DNA from 4 places in the Salipaludibacillus sp. HK11 genome. Region 1 is predicted to be linked to each of the others. Evidence: riboswitches for the same ligand, from Rfam matches in the RefSeq annotation. Region 1 holds a riboswitch; each other region holds the start of a gene.
What was found. Region 1 has a riboswitch for cobalamin ahead of ACM26V_RS21605 (cob(I)yrinic acid a,c-diamide adenosyltransferase). Riboswitches for the same ligand answer to the same signal wherever they lie in the genome.

Region 1 (5,318 bases):
GACGAGTTCACGATCATTCAAATTTACCTCTGCTGGACTTCCTGCACCTTCGATAACAATACGCTCAAAATTCTCAGATAATCGTGCATAACTGTCTTTGATCAACGAAAGCCCTTCATTGTAAAAAACTTGTCTATATTGTCCTGCTTGCATATTTTTATAAGGTTTTCCATGAACAACAATTTGAGACTTATATTCACCAGTTGGTTTAATTAATATTGGGTTCATATAAGTTGTTGCTGGAATGCCTGCCGCTTCTGCTTGCACTCCTTGTGCACGACCAATTTCCTTGCCGTCAACGGTTATATAAGAATTCAAAGCCATGTTTTGCGATTTAAATGGGGCTGTTTTATACCCTTTTTCTTTAAAAATTCGACACAGTGCTGTGACTACAATACTTTTTCCTGCATCAGAGTGCGTACCTTGTACCATGATTGGTAACCCTTTATCCATTTGTTTTCCACTCCAAACATCGATTGACCCATCGCTCAGCGATGGAAGGACATGAAGCAAAATGAAGGTGCGTATAACCGGCGACAAGATTATTGTTAATCTGCCCTTCTTCTTTTGTACCCTTACGCCCTGTAGTTTGAAAGGCTGCCGTTATCATTTCAGAGGAAGTATGCGTTGAGTAATGAAATTCATGCCCCTTTACTGTTTCTCCTATAGGCAACAAGAAATTTTCATTAAGCCCTGTTACTTCCCGATAACCAATGGCCGCTAAACGATCTGTCATTGTCACAGCGCCTGGAAGAACACCAACCATCGAATACTGATCTTGATTCGACGTCGTGATTGACTCACACAAAAACATAAATCCACCACACTCAGCAAACGTCGGCATCCCTTTATCTATCGCTTCTGCAATGGACGTTTGCATCTCTTTAAACTGAGAAAGTTCCTCTGCATACTCTTCAGGAAATCCTCCACCTAGATAAAGACCATCTACATTGTCTGGGAGCGATTGCCCTGAAAGTGGTGAGAAATAAACAATCTCTGCGCCAGCCGCTTCTAATAATTCTAAATTCTCTTTGTAGTAGAAGTTAAACGCTTTGTCTTTCGCTACAGCTATTTTCACACAGGCATCTCGTTTCTGTTGAAATAACTCTGACTCATTTTTGATGACGGGGGAAGTCACAGCTAATTTATAAAGGTGATCCAAATCAATCGTTTCTGAGATAACATTGCCTAATTGCTCGAAATATGGTGCTAGTTCTCCACGTTCAATCGATGGAATTAAACCTAAATGGCGTTCAGGCATCGACAGATTTGCATCCTTCGTCATATAACCTACGACAGGAATATGGCATTCCTTCTCCACGGCTTCTTTCACAAGCAAATAGTGACCCTTACTACCTACCTGATTCGCAATCACTCCGACAATATTGGCCTGCTCATTAAGCAATTGAAATCCTTTAACTATTGCAGCTGCACTCCGAGCGAGTGCGCCACAAGGAACGACCAATAAAACAGGACTATCGGTAATAACACTAATATCAGCCGTACTTCCTTTATCTGATGATGGGTCTTTGCCATCATAGAAGCCCATCACACCTTCGATCAGAGATATGTCTGCTCCTTGACTGCCTTTATGAAGCACTTCTTTTAATGTCTCTTCATCAAACATCCAACTGTCTAGATTTCGAGCTTGCCGACGGGATACTTCAGTATGGTATGTTGGATCTATATAGTCAGGACCACACTTAAATCCTTGTATGGTGAGCCCTCTTTGTTTGAATGCAGCCATAAGCCCGACTGTTATCGTTGTTTTACCGACACCGCTAGCTATTCCAGCAATGACTAAACGCCTTGTTGTCATGCTGTCATCCTTCATCCCATTCATTAATATTCAATCCCTTTAATGGCAGGGATCCCCTCATCATAATAGTGTTTCTCTGCTTCAACAATAGAAACAAGGTCTGCGAGTTCTTTTATTTTTGGATGTGCATCTCTTCCTGTTAACAAAAGATGAACGTGCGCTGGTCTTTCTTTAATCACATCAAGTACTTCTTGGAGTGGTAACACATCATCAATCGGAAAGGCACTAATTGCTAATGCGTTATTAATCTCATCTAAAATAACAACATCATATTCTCCGCTCATGATCGCTTGTTTCACTTGAGGCCAGCCTTTTTTAAGCGCTTCTCTGTGTTCTTCCGGTGTCTTCGTCCAGGTGAACCCTCTTCCTAATTGAACCATCTCAATCCCTAACTTTTTCAAAGCGGTTTGTTCTCCATATGTTCTCTCAGGTGATTTAATAAATTGAAAGATCCGTACAGTGAAATCGTGTCCAGCAGCGCGTAAAGCAAGCCCTAATGATGCCGTCGTTTTCCCTTTTCCATTACCCGTATATACGAGCGTCATTCCTTTTTGATTCTTCTTAGCCATGTGAACATCTCCTCTTATAATTTATCTTAAAATTAATATAAAAAACGCCTCCCCAGTAAGGAAAGCGCTACATACGAATACGGCACGTATATCTCAGTAAATACACAAAAGGCTGTTGTTATCAATCGACAACTCGCACAGTCGCTCACCTTTTCCTCGAAGGTCTTTAATACGACAAACAGGCAGGTCTCCTGACTTACATCTCACCGGAACCATTGCACCTTCCCATACAATTTTGCACAGTGGTAATCACAACATTCCTAGACGTTTACAGTGGCGGGACCGTGTTGGAATCTCACCAACTTCCCTTTTCATTTTTAACAAACAACACTTAACCTCGGGTATTGTTAAAAGAACCTATTTGCTTTTATTTAATTAATACATATTTACATAGTATAATTGAGCAAACTTAGAAAGTAAAACGACTATTTAGAATACCGCTTCAAACTAATGGTAAGTTTCGACCCTTGCATACAAAATTCTCTGATATAATTGAATTATAAAACAAATTTCGATATGATTAGCAAAGCAATTGAAAAACCGTTTGCACAACTCTTGTGCTTAAGGTAACGTTCGAATATCGGAAATGACGAGGTGGAAAACATGGAAAGAACATGGTGGAAAGAGGCAATTGGATACCAAGTGTATCCACGAAGTTTTCAAGATAGTAATGGAGATGGTTTTGGTGATCTCCAAGGTATGATCCAACGTCTAGACTATTTACAAGAATTAGGTATCGACTTCATCTGGATATGTCCGATGTATAAGTCACCTTTAGATGATAATGGTTATGACATTTCAGATTACCAAGATATATTGGAGGACTTTGGTACCATGGCTGACTTCGATGAACTTCTTCGAGAGGTTCATAAGCGAGGGATGCGATTAATTATCGATCTCGTGTTAAATCATACGAGTGACGAACATCCGTGGTTTATTGAATCACGCTCAGCCAAAGATAATCCAAAGAGAGATTGGTACATTTGGCGCGACGGTAAAGATGATCAAGAACCAAATAATTGGGAAAGCATTTTCGGTGGATCTGCTTGGGAGTATGATAAAAAGACCGAGCAGTATTTCCTTCACGTTTTCTCCAAAAGACAGCCAGACCTCAACTGGGAGAATTCAGATGTGAGGACAGCTCTTTATGATATGGTCAATTGGTGGCTTGACAAAGGAGTGAATGGGTTTCGAATTGATGCGATTAGTCATATTAAGAAACGACCTGGTCTCCCAAATCTGCCAAATCCTGATGAGAAAAAATATGTCCCTTCTTTTGATATGCACATGAATCAAGAAGGAATCCATGAATTTTTGCAGGAATACAAAGAACAAACGTATGATAACTATCCAGATACGATGACTGTCGGTGAAGCGAATGGCGTTAGTGTTGACGAAGCACACTTATGGGTTGGTGAAAACGGCAAAATGGATATGGTGTTTCAGTTTGAACATCTCGATTTGTGGGATCATGAAGTAGGCGGTGGTGGTCTCAATATTATCGAACTAAAGAACGCGTTAACTCGATGGCAAAAAGGTTTGGAGCACGATGGGTGGAACGCCTTGTTCATCGAAAATCATGATAAAGCCCGCGTTGTATCGACATGGGGGGACGACAAACAATATTGGCGTGAGAGCGCAACAGCTCTTGGGGCAATGTACTTTCTCATGAAGGGAACTCCGTATATTTATCAAGGTCAAGAAATCGGTATGACAAACATTTATTTTAATAATATTGAAGAATATAATGACGTAGCAGCTAAAAATATGTATCGTGAGAAAATAGCAGATGGCGATTCTCCACAAGAAATTATTAATGTTCTTGCTCACACATCGCGTGATAATAGCCGCACACCGATGCAGTGGTCAGATGATGCCAACGGTGGTTTCACAACTGGAGAACCTTGGCTAAAAGTGAATCCAAACTACAAGGATATTAATGTTGAAAAGCAACAAGGCGATGATCGGTCGATTCTGCAGTTTTATAAAAAAATGATTCAACTAAAAAAGAAGCATGATATTTTTACTTATGGTAGCTACGATTTGCTAATGGATGAAGATACGCAAGTCTTCTCTTATAAACGTGAATTTAATGGTCAAACTGCACTTGTAATAACAAACTTAACAGCTGAAAGTGCTGTTTGGATCAAAGAAGAGAATTCCATAGCAGTTTCTAGTAACCAGCTTGTATTAGCAAACATCGATGTCGACGAGCACGATTCCTCAGCATCGATTACGTTAAAGCCTTTTGAAGCAAGAGTTTATTTATATTAATCATATTTTGAAAGCCCGGGCGGATTGATCGCTCGGGCTTTTTCATGTGAGGGGATAACGAGCACCTTCATCTGAAAAATGGACTTTTTGTGATCGCTCATTAGAGTGTACAAGCTCCGAGTGTCTCGCATCTAGCTTTTTCTAGACACTCTCACGACTTCTTCACCTCTCAGTGGCTCGCACTTAGTTTTTTCTGGACACTCGTATGACTACTTCTCTTCTCAGTGTCTCACATCTAGCTCTTTGACTAATGGTTACTCCACACCATATCCAAGTGTGGAATGTCATCTTCCAAATACACCTCCGAGATAGGCTCAAATCCAAATGATTGGTAAAAACGCAACGCGTACTCTTGAGCTTGAATTTTAATCTCTTTTTCTAGTAATTGTTCGCTCAGAAATGCGATCGATCGCTCCATAATCTCTTTCCCTAACCCAGTTTTCCGTAATGGCTCTATTACTAAAACTCTTCCTATTGATGCTTGTCGGTATGCGACACCCGCTGGAAGTAGTCGAGTATAGGCAACTATGTCATTGTTCTCCTCCGCAAAAAGGTGATAGGATTGTGGATCCTTCCCATCAACTTCTGGATAAGCACAATTCTGCTCAACGACAAAAACATTAATTCTTTCCTGAAGTATTTTATACAGCTGATGT
Region 2 (5,318 bases), 1.8 Mb from region 1:
GTTGATGATTGGTTTCTTTGCGATGTTATTCACGTTAGCTATAGGTGTGGTACTTGGATCGATTGCCGGATTCTACGGTGGAAAGACAGATAGTTTCATCATGAGAGCGGCAGATTTAATGTTAATTTTTCCTTTCTTATTGTTAGTGTTAACAGTCATGGCGATTGCAGACCGTGTGACCATCGGATTATTTATTACGATCATCGCTTTAACGACTTGGCCAAATATCACAAGGATCTTAAGAGGTACCTTCTTATCCTTGAGAGAGAAAGAATACATTATTGGTGCGCGTTCGATTGGTTGTTCAGACTTCCGAGTTATTACGAAGCATTTCTTGCCAAACGCCGTTGGTCCAATTATTGTCAATGCGACGGTCATGATGGCAACGTTAATTATTATTGAATCAGGACTTAGTTTTATTGGATTTGGGATTCCTCAACCGACACCAACGTGGGGGAATATGGTGACGGAAGCAAGAAATTTACGCGTGTTGACTCAACATTCAGAAGCATGGGTTCCTCCTGGTTTAGCTATTTTATTGACGGTGTTAGCGATTAACTTTATCGGTGATGGCCTTCGTGATGCATTTGATTCGAAAAGTAATTTTTAAAACGTTCTTAGTATTTATTAAGAACGTTTTTTCTGTAATGTTTTAGATTATTAACTAAATCCTAGAAAGAATAGTATTTTCATGGGTGCCAAAAAATCTCGCCCTTCTTTTCAGATTCAACAATATCAACAGTAAATTCATGTTTTTTATAAAAGTGGAGAAGGCGATCAATATGGTCCCAATCTCTATGTGAAAGGTTTCCTGATATTGTATGAACATTTAGGTCTTTTGTATATTCTTTCAAAAATTTCATGCAAACTGAACCAAAACCACGGTTGGATTCTCCACGAATATCATCGATGTGAATTCGATGGTCCTCCTTATATTGAGTATGAATGGAAAAAGCCCATTTTCCACGGAAAGGTTCTTCACAATCATGGGCCATTATTTTGCATATATCTCCGTTATCGGATGAGTAGATGATTACCCACTTTTCTTCTTTCGTTTGATCTATACCTAGAACTGTCCATTTCTTTGCAATTTGTTTGATGTTTTCACTCATACGAAACATTTGAAACTCTAAATTTTCATATTCTTGTATCAGTGATTGTTTATTTTTATCCTGCTTATAATCATAAGTGGCAGGGGGTAACATGATGAAAACTCCTTTCGATATAGGATCTGAGATAATGCTCACAAGTTTGAAATTTTACTAGACTAGTTCAAAAATTTCAAGGTATTTACTAAATTTCTTTTAAAGAAGTAATCATTGCATTTATTAGAAAACTACGGTATTCTATATCTAGTTCATATATTGATATTGTATAACTTAGTCATCAATATATAGTATGTCAACTGAATATAAGAAGAGAAACAGGTGCCTTAGTATGAGGCTTAATAGGGAATCCGGTGGAAAACCGGAACTGTCCCCGCAACTGTAAATGTGGACGAAATGAAGCGACCACTGTATGAGAATGTCATGAATTGTCATGGTGCTTATATGGGAAGGCTCAAAGTAGGTTGAAGCATAAGTCAGGAGACCTGCCAGTTTTTCTTTTGTTTCTGATCTTCGGGGGTTGAGAATGAGAAACGGTAGCAGAATCGCTCATCAGTGTATGTGCAGATTTATGACCAGTATCTATCAACCTACCGTTTTTTAGCCTTCCCTTGATTAAGGGAAGGCTATTTTTGTACTTTAAGAATTTTTAACTTAGCTAAAGGATTAAAGTAAGATAAACGAAGGCTTTCGCCATGAAGGACTTGGCGACAAGCCAAGTTTTTCTAATGTAACGAATTTGAGAAAGGAAGGATACTATGAGCAAGAGTACATTAACGAAAAGCAAATTTGAAGTTACGATTGATGAATTAAAACGTCGTTTCCCTCAATTATCGTGGGATCCATTTTCCGAAAGAATCAGTGCTATGAATAATCAACACCAACAAACCGCGGTTTCATTACCTGTAATGACAGCTCTAGACCAGTTATCTGCGCAGGAATCAGATTGGACATATGTTGCAGCAACGCTTTATTCATTAAATCTAAGTGAGGAAGTTAATGTAAATAGACAAATTCCAGCTTATAAGCAATTTGATGATCTTGTTACAATTCTAGTGAAACAAGGCTTCTACAAAAAAGAATTACTTGAAAAATACTCGACAAATGATTTAAACAAAATTGAGAAATGGTTGGACAAGTCTAAAGATAAATCATTTACATACATCGGATTAAAAACATTAGCCGATCGATACTTAGCGAGGACACACAATGGCAAATTAATTGAGTTGCCCCAAGAACGGTTTATGATTATCGCGATGAGTTTAATGTTAGATGAACCAAAAGAACAACGTTTAACACTCGTGAAAGAATCCTATTGGGCCCTTTCTAATCTTTATATGACCGTAGCAACACCTACATTAGCAAATGCAGGAAAAACACATGGTCAATTATCAAGTTGTTTTATAGACACGGTGGATGATAGTTTGCAAGGGATTTTTGACAGCAATACGGATGCTGCTACCGTTAGTAAAAATGGTGGGGGACTTGGTATTTATTTAGGGAAAATTCGTGCAAAAGGTTCTTCGATTAAAGGGTTTAAAGGTACATCTTCAGGAGTTATACCTTGGATGAAACAATTAAATAACACTGCAGTAAGTGTTGATCAATTGGGGCAAAGACAAGGAGCCATTGCAGTTTATTTAGATGTGTGGCATAAAGATATCTTCTCCTTTTTAGATGCGAAGCTAAATAATGGTGATGAACGACAACGTACGCATGATTTGTTCACTGGTGTTTGTATTCCTGATTTATTTATGGAAAAAGTTGAAGCTAGAGAGGATTGGCACTTGTTTGATCCACATGAAGTCCGTCAAGTCATGGGCGTTTCCTTAGAGGATGTATATGATGAGAAAGAAGGACAAGGCACTTTCCGAGAACTGTACAAAGCGTGTATAGAGAATGATGAGATAACTTCAGTAAAAGTTCCTGCCATAGACATTATGAAACGGGTGATGGTCTCTCAATTGGAAACGGGTACGCCATATATGTTTTATCGTGACACTGTAAATAGGATGAATCCTAATCGACATGAAGGGATGATCTATTCATCGAATTTATGTACGGAAATTATGCAAAATATGAGTGCGACGATCGTAGAAGAACAAACGACAAGTGATGGTGAAATCATTACAAAGAAAAAAGCAGGGGATTATGTCGTTTGTAACTTGAGTTCGATTTCATTAGCAACAGCTGTTAAAGATGATGTTCTAGAGCGTTTGATCACAATTCAAGTTCGTATGTTAGATAACGTGATTGATATGAATACGATTGACGTTCCACAAGCGCAAATAACCAACCAAAAGTACCGTGCAATAGGACTTGGAACGTTTGGATGGCATCACTTACTAGCTGAAAAGAAAATTTCTTGGGAATCTGACAGAGCAGTTCAATACGCTGACGAACTTTATGAAACCATTCATTATTACACTGTAAAAGCAAGTATGGAGTTATCAAAAGAAAAAGGAGCTTATCCAGTTTTTGAGACTTCTACGTATTCTACCGGAGAATACTTTGAAGACAGACATTATCAGAACTCAGAGTGGAAGCAATTACAAGCAGATGTTCAAACTTATGGGTTAAGAAATGGCTATTTAATGGCTGTTGCACCAAATTCTAGTACATCTCTTATCGCAGGATCATCCGCATCGATTGATCCAATCTTCAAAAAAGAATATGCCGAGGAAAAGAAAAACTTTAAAATACCAGTCACTGCTCCAAACTTGAATCAGGAGACAACGTGGTATTACAAACCTGCTCATACGATCGATCAGCATTGGAGTATAAAACAAAACGGTGCAAGACAAAAACATATTGATCAATCTGTCTCGTTTAATTTATATGTTAAAAATACAATCAAAGCAAAAGAGCTTTTAAGCCTTCATATGGATGCTTGGAAACATGGGTTGAAAACTACCTATTATGTACGTTCAACATCTAGTGAGTTAGAAGATTGCGAGAGTTGCTCAAGTTAATCAGGAGGGAAATGAATGACGAAATTATCGGAAAGAAAACTATACGATGTCGATGCACCAAACGCATCGACGGGAATAATACTTGGTGAGAGTTCAAATGTGCTGAACTGGGACGATGTGCGGTTTTCATGGGCATACCCTTTATACAAAAACATGTTGGGTAACTTTTGGACACCATTTGAAATTAATATGAGTTCAGATGTGAAACAGTTTGCTAATTTAACAGAGACAGAAGAAGATGCTTTCAAAAAAATAATTGGACTATTAGCTTTTTTAGATAGTATTCAAACAGATTATGCGATGCACGTATCGAAATACTTAACAGACTCTAGTTTGAATGCATTGATGACAGTGTTGGCTTTCCAAGAAGTTGTCCATAATCAAAGTTATTCTTATGTGCTATCAAGCTTAGTGAATAAGGATGAACAGGATGAGATATTTGAGTATTGGAAACATGACCCGATTCTGAGAGAGCGAAATGATTTCATTGCTAAAGGATATGAAGCTTTTATTAATAATCCAACACCAAGAACGCTCTTAGAATCGATTGTTTACGATGTTGTTTTAGAAGGATTAAATTTTTATTCAGGTTTTAGTTTCTTTTATCATTTGGCAAGAAATCAAAAAATGGTCTCTACATCAACGATGATCAATTACATTAACCGAGATGAACAATTACATGTGTATCTATTCGCTAACATCTTTAAAGAACTACGAAATGAATTTCCTGAATTGCAGACGAAAGAAATCGATCAGTTTGTTCAAGAGACGTTTGTCGAAGCAGCAGAACTAGAAATTAAATGGGCTAACCATATTATTGGAGAGAATATACCAGAAATACCAATTGGAGACTTGGAAAACTACATTAAATTTATGGCTAATAAACGTGTCAATGAATTAGGCGTAGAACGTCCATTTGAGGGACATCGGTCGAATCCGATGAAATGGATCAAAGTATACGAAGATGTCAATCTAGGAAAAACAGACTTTTTCGAACAAAAATCTCGTCAGTACACAAAAGTATCAGATGAAAATGATTTTGATGATTTGTAAAATATTATTATAGCACCGCCAATAATGGAGCTAACTAGCGGTATAGTAGTGATTTCTCTTATTAAACGCAACATACTTAACTGTTTTTATCAGACAAAGAGAAGATTTTCTGAAATTCGAGGTTTAGAAACTAGCTTAAACGTAAATATATTAGGATGTAGGAAACTTTACCAAATTGATGAAGGAG
Region 3 (5,318 bases), 2.2 Mb from region 1:
ATTCCGTTGTCTGCCTTTGGATTCGTAATATTTATTTTGTCGCAATCGTATATCATTGCATTGCACTCAGGTAAAGCTTTTACTAATATGGAGAAGGCGACAGCGGATCTTGCTGAACTAAATCAAACGTTAGAGGAAAAAGTCAGTGCAAGAACAGACTCACTTGAGAAATCAAGAGACCACCTAAATAAATTAAACGACAAATTAAAATTATTATCCTATAACGATCAGTTAACAAAGATACCAAACAGACGATATTTAGAGGAACATATGCAAGAGGAATGGACACTCGCGGCCAAGAAAAAATTTAGAATATCCGCTCTCTATATTGATATTGATCATTTTAAGGAGTATAACGACACATACGGACACGAAGCGGGGGACCGTTGCTTAATGGAAGTTGCCGATGCTTTAAAACAAGTAGTCAGTCCATTTAACGGCTATGTAGCGAGAATGGGAGGCGAAGAGTTTGTCGCTATACTTTCAAATGCTAACCATCGCCAGGTTAAGCAGATTTCAGAGCAATGCTTACATGCCATTAGCAACTTAAAGATTCCGCACAAAACATCGATGGTTTCAGATGTTGTAACGGTAAGTATTGGAGCGGCAATGACTCAACCAAATCCAACTCATCAACCAAAGCAACTGATAATGGAAGCAGACGAACACCTTTACAAAGCGAAAGAAAACGGAAGAAACCAAATTTCTATCAAGGAAGCATGAAGGGTGAATTTAACCATTTCCTAATAATTCAAGTAAGACTTCCTGTTCAGAAAAGTGGGCCTACAGAATAGTAGGTTTCCAGCTGATCAGTGCTCCATAAAAGGCATGCTTATATGTCCACTTTCCGTTTTCTTTTTGCAGATAAGGGAGTAAACTTTCCCTAAGTGTTTCTTCACTTAATTGAGGAGATAGCACTTTTTTTCTGCAACTTTGAACCGCTTCTTCTAAAGAAGAATAAGTATATTTACGTTTAAGAGGGACCATCTTACAATCAGCGTAGATTCCCATTTCATATAATACATTTAATAGGTGAACATAATCTCTTCGTGGGTATTTAAGAACACACCTTTGCGTTCTTTCGAGGTCTAGGTAGTGTGGCTGAAGTGGACCTGTTGTCATACCAATTATACAGTGCTTTGTGGCGTGATTATTCATATTTGCCAATGCTTGCTTGATTTCAAACATTCGGTAAAAACAGTTCACACCCAGAACGACTGAGAAAAGCTGATTGGATTGGTATGTCTCCCATTTACTATGAATCGGTTGAAAAGTTATTGCTTTGTGGTTTATACGTTCATTTAAATAGTGCAGAACAGACTTAGAAGGATCAACCACTGTTAAAGACCGAACTTTTTCAGCAATAGAAAACGTATAGTTCCCCGCACCAGGTCCGATTTCAAGTACGTTATCTTCAGAAGTGAAATAAGTAGATAATTCTCGGTAAAATGGTAAGGAATATGAATCAATTGGTTGTGTGGTTGATTTTTCATTTAAGAAATTACGCCAAAAAGATTCTTCACATTGATCATCTGTCATCCTTTTTGGCATGTTACCATTCCAATCCTTTATTCCTTCTCGCCAGACTTCCTCATAATCGACATCATGTATCAGCTTTTTCTTCATCTTTTATCCTCCATTGGTTTTGAGTAATCAAAAAACGTCACTTATGTTAAAAACTGCGGCTTATTTGTTATTTCAATATAATAAATAACTACTATGAATAAAAATATATGTAGGGTACTAAATTTTTTCAAAATGAATTTGTGTTATAATTCGTAATGGTTACGTTTATTAGTGTAATACATATAGTAACTAAAGTGAAGAATATCATTTTATTTAAAAATTTTCCTTGCTAATTATACTTAAAAGTAGTTTAATAATAAATATGTATAAATATGGGTTGTGATTTCTAACTTATCAAATAAAACTAACTATTTTCAACTTAGTTTAGGTGAGTTGTAAATAATCAACTCATAATAAAATTCTTATTTTAAAAAAATGAATCAAAACAAAGGTGTATAACCGCTGGTTATGCTTAAAAGGGAAGTACGGTGTAAATCCGTCGCGGTCCCGCCACTGTAATGGGTAGTTTCATTGTATAAAGTCACTGAGTTAAATCGGGAAGACACAATGAAATGACGATCCTAAGTCAGGAGACCTGCCTTTGTTTTAAGTTGCTTCAATACCTACGGGTCATAGGTAGAGGAGTGTAGAATAGATGCTACTTTAATTTAAGTATGCCTTTTTGCACCTCTATCCATGCCATGGATAGAGGTGCATTTTTATGTTTTAAGCGCATTAAGAAAGAGTAAGTTATCAAATTAAATAAATGTAAGGTGTTGTTTATATGGAGAGCGCATTAAAAGACGGGGTTGATAATCGGTCAATAAAGCAAAAAGTAACAAAAAAGAGAAAGATAGCTTATAGAGTACTTTTTGTTGCTCTTCTATTCATCCTAGTTGTCACAATGACCAGTTCTATCATGCTTGGACCAGTTTCAATCTCTCCGTTGACCGTTTGGAAAATAGCATTTTCTAAAGTTTCTTTTTTGGACCATTTTATTGCATCGGATTGGTCAAAAGCCCAAGAGCAAATCATTTGGGAAATTCGGTTTCCAAGAGTGATATTAGGAGCCATTGTTGGAGCTGGTTTAGCAGTAGTTGGTGTAGCTATTCAAGCGTTAGTTCGAAATTCTTTAGCAGATCCATTTATTTTAGGGGTATCTTCTGGTGCTTCTGTTGGGGCTACACTCGTTATTATTTTTGGTGCGTTCCAGATTTTTGGTCAATATTCGCTTTCTATCGCCGCGTTTCTAGGTGCTCTCTTCTCTGTTGTGCTCGTTTTTATCGTAGCGCAAGTAAATGGGAGAATCTCCACAGTAAGACTATTATTGTCAGGAATTGCCATATCTATGATGCTATCGGCAATTACAAACTATATTGTCATATCGGCGCCTCGGGAAGAGGGGATACGCGATGCATTATTTTGGATGATGGGAAGTTTGGCAGGAGCTAAGTGGGAGCAATTAACGATTCCATTTATTTGTCTCTCGCTTGGCATAGCGACACTGCTCTTCTTAGCAAGACCTCTGAATCTTTTATTAATGGGGGAGAATACAGCTTCTACTCTCGGATTAAATATCGATCTTTTTAAGAAAATATTGATTCTCATCACGGCATTACTAACCGGAGTATTAGTCGCAGTGAGTGGGGCAATCGGCTTTATCGGATTAATGGTTCCTCATATTGTTCGCTTAATCATTGGCTCCGATCACCGACACGTCTTACCATTAAGTGCTCTTGTTGGAGCTATTTTCCTCATTTGGGCAGATGTAGTCGCACGTACAATTGTTTCTCCTCAAGAATTACCGATTGGCATTGTTACTGCATTATGTGGTGGGCCATTTTTTATTTGGCTTCTTAGACGTAGTTCTTATTCTTTTGGGGGAGGTGAAGGAAAGTGAAATTAACTGTTGAACAAGTCACAACGGCGGTGGAGCAGAAAAATATTATTAATGATATAACGATGCAAGTAAACGATGGACAATTTGTTGGCATTATCGGTCCTAATGGGAGTGGAAAATCGACATTGTTAAAGACAATCTACCGGGTATTGCGGCCGTATAAGGGATCGGTTTCTTTAAATGATCATGAAGTTACTAACCTTTCTCATAAGGAATTTGCTAGAAATATGGCTGTTGTTGCGCAAGAATCATCTGTTCCTTTTGATTTTACAGTGAAAGAAATTGTGTTAATGGGGAGAAATCCACATAAGCGGTTCTTTGAAGGGGACAGTGTGGAAGATGTAAAGATCGTTCGTGATGCTTTAGTGAGAGTGGGGTTAGAAAACCATGCAGAAAGAAGTTTCTCTACGTTATCTGGTGGAGAAAAGCAAAGGGTTCAAATTGCTAGAGCTCTTGTTCAGGAGACATCTTTTCTTATTCTAGATGAACCGACGAACAATTTAGATATTCATCATCAGCTTCAGATCCTTGATATTGTTCGAAACTTAAAAGTGAGTGTATTAACTGCGCTTCATGATTTAAATTTAGCGGCAGCTTATTGTGATGCGATATATGTAGTTAAGGGTGGCAAAATAGTCAAACATGGTACACCGGAAGAAGTCATTACTAAGGCAATGTTAAAAGAGGTTTTTCATGTAGACTGCACCGTTACGACACATCCTCAAACAGGGAAGTTGCAAATTCTATACGTATCCGATGGAATGTATCGATCGAGAGAATCAAATAAAATGTATGCTCCATAATATAGAAAAATAGAAATGGGTAAGAACATCATGGTTAAGTAGATTTGCACAATTTAGTAGATCATCCAAACGAGATTCGTCATAACAATAAATGAAAAAGGGGTATGAAAGATGACTAGAAAAATTCAAATGGTCTTTATAATCAGTACGTTTATTGCATTATTAATGGGTTGTGGTGCAACGGGAGAAGCTAATTCAAGTAATAGTCAAGAAAATGGAAACGATCTAGAAGCAGTTGAAAAGAATGAAGAAGAATATGGTGTTGTAGAAATTGAAAATGAAGATCGTACGCTTGTTTTTACAGAAGTTCCTCAACGTGCTGTCACTTTAAATCAACACGTAACAGAAGTCTTTCTAGCTCTTGGTTTAGAAGAATACTTGGTTGGTACGGCTTATCTTGACGATGAAGTTTTACCTGAATTTAAAGATACATATGAAAAAATTCCAGTATTGTCTGATCAATATCCATCACAAGAGGTGTTTTTGGAAGAAGAGCCTGACTTTGCTTATGCAGGGTGGACTAGTGCTTTCAACGAAGACAATATAGGTACTGTTGAGCAACTTGAGAAATTTGGCGTCAATGCTTACTTACATGAATCATCGAGTATTATTGGACCAGGCATTGAGGATATTTATCAAGATATTCGTAATATCTCCGAAATTTTTAACGTTGTTGAACGAGGAGAAAAGCTTATTAATGAGATGAAAACAGAGTTAGTGAACATTGAAGAAACAATTCCAAAAGATGAAGAGACTGTGCGTGTATTTGTCTTTGATAGTGGGGATACGGCGCCATTTACCTCAGGACAAAATTTCTTGAATTCAATCATTATGATGGCTGGAGCGACAAATATTTTTAATGATATTGATAGTAATTGGGGAGAAGTGAGTTGGGAAGAAGTGGTGGAACGAGATCCAGAAGTGATTGTGATTGTTGATTATGGGGAGACGACAGCAGAAGATAAAAGAAAGCAATTATTGAATCACCCTGCTTTAACGGATGTGACGGCAATAAAAGAAGAGCACTTTATTATTATGCCATTATCTGT
Region 4 (5,318 bases), 1.7 Mb from region 1:
GGTTTGAGAAACTATCGCTCAACTTCTGATGCAACATATACAAAACGATTGAAAGAAGCAGGAATGGTGATGATTGGGCACACGAATGTTCCTGAATTTGCTCTAATGGGTGTAACTGAGCCTTCTTTGTATGGCGCTACAAGGAATCCTTGGGATATTAACGTGACGCCTGGAGGTTCGAGTGGAGGTTCGGCAGCTGCTGTTGCTTCAGGAATGGTTCCAGTAGCAGGAGCAAATGATGGGGGTGGATCGATACGAATACCAGCAGCATACTGTGGATTATTTGGTCTAAAGCCTACGAGAGGTAGGACACCTGTCGGGCCAAATTCTGGCCGAGTTTGGCAAGGAGCTTCTTCAGAACTTGTCATAACAAAATCAGTTAGAGATAGCGCTGCTTGTTTGGACGCACTCTTTGTAGAAGAAAAGACAAATGCTTTTCGCGCTCCTAATTTTGATGGAAGCTACTTAGATGTTATGAATAAACCAATTAATCGATCTTTACGAGTTGCTTTTTCTGTGAATTCTCCGATAGGAACTCCCGTGGATAGACAATGTCAAGAAGGGGTATATCGAGCGGTAAAATGCCTAGAAAAACAAGGTCATCAGATAGAAGAAGTAGATGCACCAATAGATGGTCAACAAATTGCTAAGAGTTACTTAACGTTGTATTTTGGAGAAGTGGCAGCAAATCTTTCTGATATAGGTAGGCATCTTGGTAGAAATGTAACCATGGCTGATGTGGAACCTACTACGTGGCTATTAGGACTCTTAGGAAAAGGGACATCAGCAGAAGAATTTGTCTTGAGATTACGAGAATGGGACAAAGCAGCAATTGCAATGGAGAGATTCCATGAGACGTATGACTTATATATTACGCCAACAACGGCAATGCTACAGGCACAAATTGGTGAACTAGATTTGAAAAAGAAAGAAATAATGTTAATTCAACTTGTTTCAAAACTCCGTGCTGGGAAAAGTTTATTAAAATCAGGAATGTTAGATCAATTGATTGAACAAAGTCTTGGACGTACACCTTTCACGCAATTAGCAAATTTAACAGGGCAACCAGGCATGAGTTTACCAATTCATGAAACAAATGAAGGATTACCAATAGGTGTTCAAATCATGGCTGCTCGAGGGAAGGAAGATTTACTTTTTCAAGTTGCAACTTTATTTGAACAATCAGATTTATGGATCGACGTGCACAAAAATCCTTTTATGAGATTATGAAAGAAGCTAATATTTGACTCCATAAAAATATATCGACATAATATGACTATATTTTCACGAATTTACCTCATTTCACATAAAATATGAAGACTATGTAATTATATACTTTTAAAGGTGATTAGATTAAAATGGTATCGAGGTGATATCGATGGCAGTTGTAACAGTCGATTTTGATGGAACACTGTATCAAGGAAACTCATTCAAAAGCATGTTTCTAGTCGCTAAAAAGGAGTTCACTATAAAAGAGTGGCTTATTGTTGGACAAGGTTTACTGAAGTCTGTCGTACTTCGGATGATTAAGGGAAAAGAAGCATTTAGACATTCCTTTTTCAAATCATTTGCTAAGTCATTTAAAGGAAAAACAGACGAGGAACTAAAAGTTTTTTTCGAAAGACTTGTCCAAGAGGGAATTGCCGAAGTTCATCATAAATTGGTAGATAAAGTCCGGCAGCACCAAGCAGATGGAGATGAAATTGTCTTATTATCTGGAGCGCTCCATCCTTTTTTGTTTGCTTTTAAAAAAGAATTAAATTTAGATGCCCATGTGATAAGTACAGAACTTATTTTTGACGAAGAGGGTCTATGTACTGGAGAAATTGGAACAATTGTCAATGGGCAAGAGAAAGTAAGATTAATTGTAGATTGGTTGAGTCAAAACTCTAGTTCAATTAACCTAGATAAGGCTGATAGTATTTGGGCATATGCGGATAGCGAGAGTGATTTACCGTTGCTTGAGTTTGTAAATCATCCAATCGTTGTTAACCCGGGTGAAGAGATGAGAGAGATTGCTGAGAAAAATCAATGGCCTGTTTTTTGATTTGATACGCCTAATATATTTTGGGGTTGACAAACATTTAAAAATTAGTTAAGATTCAAACAATTTCATACTGTAGAAAATAGGTTGGATAAATCAAGATCAAGAGTCTTATTTATCTATTAAAAGGGAATCTGGTAAAAGCCAGAACGGTCCCGCCACTGTAAGATTGTAGTATTCATCGTTTAACCACTGGATTTGCTTTGAGATCTGGGAAGGTGATGAATATGATTACGATCAAGTCAGGAGACCTGCCTATTTTGACAGCACTGTCGACCTACGGGAAATAGGGAGGTGTTAAATATCATGTGTATCTATCTGAGATAGAGCATCGTTTGGTGACATTTGTAATTAACTGTGTCTTCAGAAGTATTTTTTAAATACTTATCGATCATACATATTACTTGGATATTTTCGCCTTTAATCTTAAGGTGGGAATATCTTTTTTTATGTTTTAAATTACGAGGAGGGTAATTAATGGAATTAAAAACGAGTGTACAAGGATATCCAAGAATCGGTGAAGAGAGAGAATGGAAGAGGACGCTAGAGTCTTATTGGAAGAAGGAGTTTGATCAATCCACTTTTCAAGTAAAAATGAAAGATATCCGTTTAGATCGCTTAAAAAAATTAAAGCAATCGGATCTTGATATTATACCAGTAGGTGATTTTAGTTATTATGATCACATGTTAGATACTGCCACGATGTTTGGACTAATTCCCAATCGATTTAAACACCAAGCAGAAAGTAATTCGCTAGACCTTTACTTTGCGATGGCGAGAGGAAGCAAAAATGCAGAAGCGTGCGAGATGACGAAATGGTATAACACAAATTATCACTATATTGTTCCGGAATTTGAAAACGATTGGGTACCAAAGCTAACAGAGAATAAACCTCTAAACGCTTTTCTAGAAGCAAAAGAGGAACTCAATATAAATGGGAAACCTGTCATCATTGGACCGTATTCCTTTTTATCGCTTTCTAAAGGATATCCAAAAGAAAAATTTTCGTATTACTTAGATATATTGCTAACGTTATATGCTAAAGTTATTGGTCAATTGACGGAGGCGGGAGCGGATTTAATTCAAATCGATGAACCGCATCTTGTAACTTCTTTAACAGATGACGACATTGAAATAGTAAAAGATATTTATGAAAAACTGGCAGATCTTGTTCCGAATTCAAAAATACTACTTCAAACATATTTTGATTCTGTTTCTCATTATGAACAAATAGTCCATTTACCTGTTGCTGGAATTGGATTGGATATGGTTTACGATAAAGAAAAACACGTTCAATATATTAAAGATTTTGGGTTTCCAAACGATAAAATATTATCATTAGGATGCATTGACGGGAAGAATATTTGGAAGACTGATTTAAATAATAGTTTTTCGATTGTAAAAGGTATTCGAGAATATTTACCGAATCATCAACTTCATCTTCAGTCTAGTTGTAGCCTTCTTCACTCACCCGTTTCGTTAGGAAAAGAAAAAGCCCTTAATGATAACTTGGTAAATGGATTAGCTTTTGCTGATGAAAAACTAGAAGAATTAAGATTACTTAAAGGAGCATTAACGGATAAAGATAAAGTGCTTCGAGATTGGGAGGAGCATCAACAGAAGGTCGATCTGTTTAAAGATAAGTACCAACGGTCGAATGATAAAAGAGAGGGGAAAATTGCTCAATCGTACCGATCCTTACCTTTTTCAGAAAGGCATACTATTCAGCAAAAGAAATGGCAATTACCAATACTTCCAACAACAACAATTGGTAGTTTTCCACAAACTCTTGATATGCGTAAAGCGCGAACATCTTATCGAAGGGGTGAGTTAACAGAAGAAACGTATCAGGGTATGGTTGAGGAAAAAATTCAACGCTGGATTACCATTCAGGAATCACTAGGATTAGATGTCTTTGTCCATGGAGAGTTTGAGCGTAATGATATGGTTGAGTATTTCGGTGAGAAGTTGAATGGATTTGCAGTAACAACAAATGGTTGGGTTCAGTCCTACGGTTCTCGTTGTGTAAAACCTCCTGTTATTTATGCAGATGTGACATTTGATAAACCGATGACTGTTAGAGAGAGCGCATATGCTCAATCGCTTACAGATAAACCTGTAAAAGGGATGCTAACTGGCCCAGTAACGATATTAAACTGGTCTTTTGAACGTAACGATATTCCAGCTAAAGCAGTAGCTGATCAAATCGCTGAAGCACTCACATCAGAAATATATCATCTAGAGCAATCAGGTGTGGAAATGATTCAAGTTGACGAACCTGCATTACGAGAAGGCTTGCCTTTAAAGGTAGAAAACCAAGCAGAGTACTTAAAATGGGCTGTTGAATCTTTCCGTTCTGCAACCTATAAAGTGAAGGATACGACTCAAATTCATACTCATATGTGTTACAGTGAATTTCATGAAATGATCGATTCTATCAAAGACATGGACGCCGATGTCATATCAATTGAAACGTCTAAAAGTCATGGGAAATTAATTCGAGTATTTGAAACAAATGTCTATGACAAAGGTATTGGCTTAGGAGTTTATGATATTCATAGTCCTAGAATACCAAAAGTGGAAGAAATGTCGAAAGTAATTGAGGAATCCTTAGGCGTCTTGCCTCCATTCTTATTTTGGGTTAATCCTGATTGTGGGTTGAAGACTAGAACTGAAGATGAAACAGTTTCTGCTTTAAAAAATATGGTTGAGGCAACACATTTGATGAGAGAAAAAGTAAAAAGTAGCGTTAAAATTTAAAAGGATGATCCTGATAGATTGATTGAAAAGTAAAGATGCAAAATAGAAGCCATCACTTTGAATTATAATCAAGTGATGGCTTTTTGTGGTTACTATAGACGTTCGACATAGAGCGTGGAAGGGGAAATAAAAACCTTCTAATACTTCGATAATAAAACCGTTATTTAATAAGTTTTTCTATATCTTTTTCTATTTTACTGGGTGAAGTTTGTGGCGAATAGCGTTTGACTACTTTGCCATTCTGATCAATTAGAAACTTCGTGAAATTCCATTTGATTTCAGATCCAAGGATACCTTTTCCCTCTTGTTTTAAATGGTTGTATAGCGGATGTGCTTCCTTGCCGTTAACGTTAATTTTTTTAAATAATGGAAACGTAACACCGAAGTTTAATTCGCATGTTTCTGTCATATCTTTATCATCGACAGGCTCTTGATTCATAAACTGGTTACTTGGAAAACCAAGGACTTCTACTCCTCGATCCTTATACTTTTGATAAAGAGTTTCTAGTTCTTT

Region 2: another riboswitch for cobalamin. It lies ahead of ACM26V_RS06015 (ribonucleoside-diphosphate reductase subunit alpha); the one in region 1 lies ahead of ACM26V_RS21605 (cob(I)yrinic acid a,c-diamide adenosyltransferase).
Region 3: another riboswitch for cobalamin. It lies ahead of ACM26V_RS07730 (FecCD family ABC transporter permease); the one in region 1 lies ahead of ACM26V_RS21605 (cob(I)yrinic acid a,c-diamide adenosyltransferase).
Region 4: another riboswitch for cobalamin. It lies ahead of metE (5-methyltetrahydropteroyltriglutamate--homocysteine S-methyltransferase); the one in region 1 lies ahead of ACM26V_RS21605 (cob(I)yrinic acid a,c-diamide adenosyltransferase).

Annotation. Positions count from the first base shown of each region.
Region 1 covers NZ_CP181045.1:4,563,160-4,568,477, reverse strand. The annotation lists gene ACM26V_RS21615 (cobyric acid synthase) at 1-453, opposite strand, end outside; gene ACM26V_RS21610 (cobyrinate a,c-diamide synthase) at 446-1,819, opposite strand; gene ACM26V_RS21605 (cob(I)yrinic acid a,c-diamide adenosyltransferase) at 1,843-2,388, opposite strand; cobalamin riboswitch at 2,552-2,764, opposite strand; gene ACM26V_RS21600 (alpha-glucosidase) at 2,992-4,662, shown strand; gene ACM26V_RS21595 (GNAT family N-acetyltransferase) at 4,910-5,318, opposite strand, start outside.
Region 2 covers NZ_CP181045.1:1,201,435-1,206,752, forward strand. The annotation lists gene opp4C (oligopeptide ABC transporter permease) at 1-610, shown strand, start outside; gene ACM26V_RS06010 (hypothetical protein) at 690-1,205, opposite strand; cobalamin riboswitch at 1,409-1,614, shown strand; gene ACM26V_RS06015 (ribonucleoside-diphosphate reductase subunit alpha) at 1,865-4,078, shown strand; gene ACM26V_RS06020 (ribonucleotide-diphosphate reductase subunit beta) at 4,094-5,131, shown strand.
Region 3 covers NZ_CP181045.1:1,557,834-1,563,151, reverse strand. The annotation lists gene ACM26V_RS07740 (diguanylate cyclase) at 1-723, shown strand, start outside; gene ACM26V_RS07735 (class I SAM-dependent methyltransferase) at 784-1,626, opposite strand; cobalamin riboswitch at 1,999-2,184, shown strand; gene ACM26V_RS07730 (FecCD family ABC transporter permease) at 2,351-3,466, shown strand; gene ACM26V_RS07725 (heme ABC transporter ATP-binding protein) at 3,463-4,269, shown strand; gene ACM26V_RS07720 (ABC transporter substrate-binding protein) at 4,381-5,318, shown strand, end outside.
Region 4 covers NZ_CP181045.1:1,108,869-1,114,186, forward strand. The annotation lists gene ACM26V_RS05635 (amidase family protein) at 1-1,230, shown strand, start outside; gene ACM26V_RS05640 (HAD family hydrolase) at 1,379-2,047, shown strand; cobalamin riboswitch at 2,112-2,318, shown strand; gene metE (5-methyltetrahydropteroyltriglutamate--homocysteine S-methyltransferase) at 2,522-4,804, shown strand; gene ACM26V_RS05650 (glutathione peroxidase) at 4,965-5,318, opposite strand, start outside.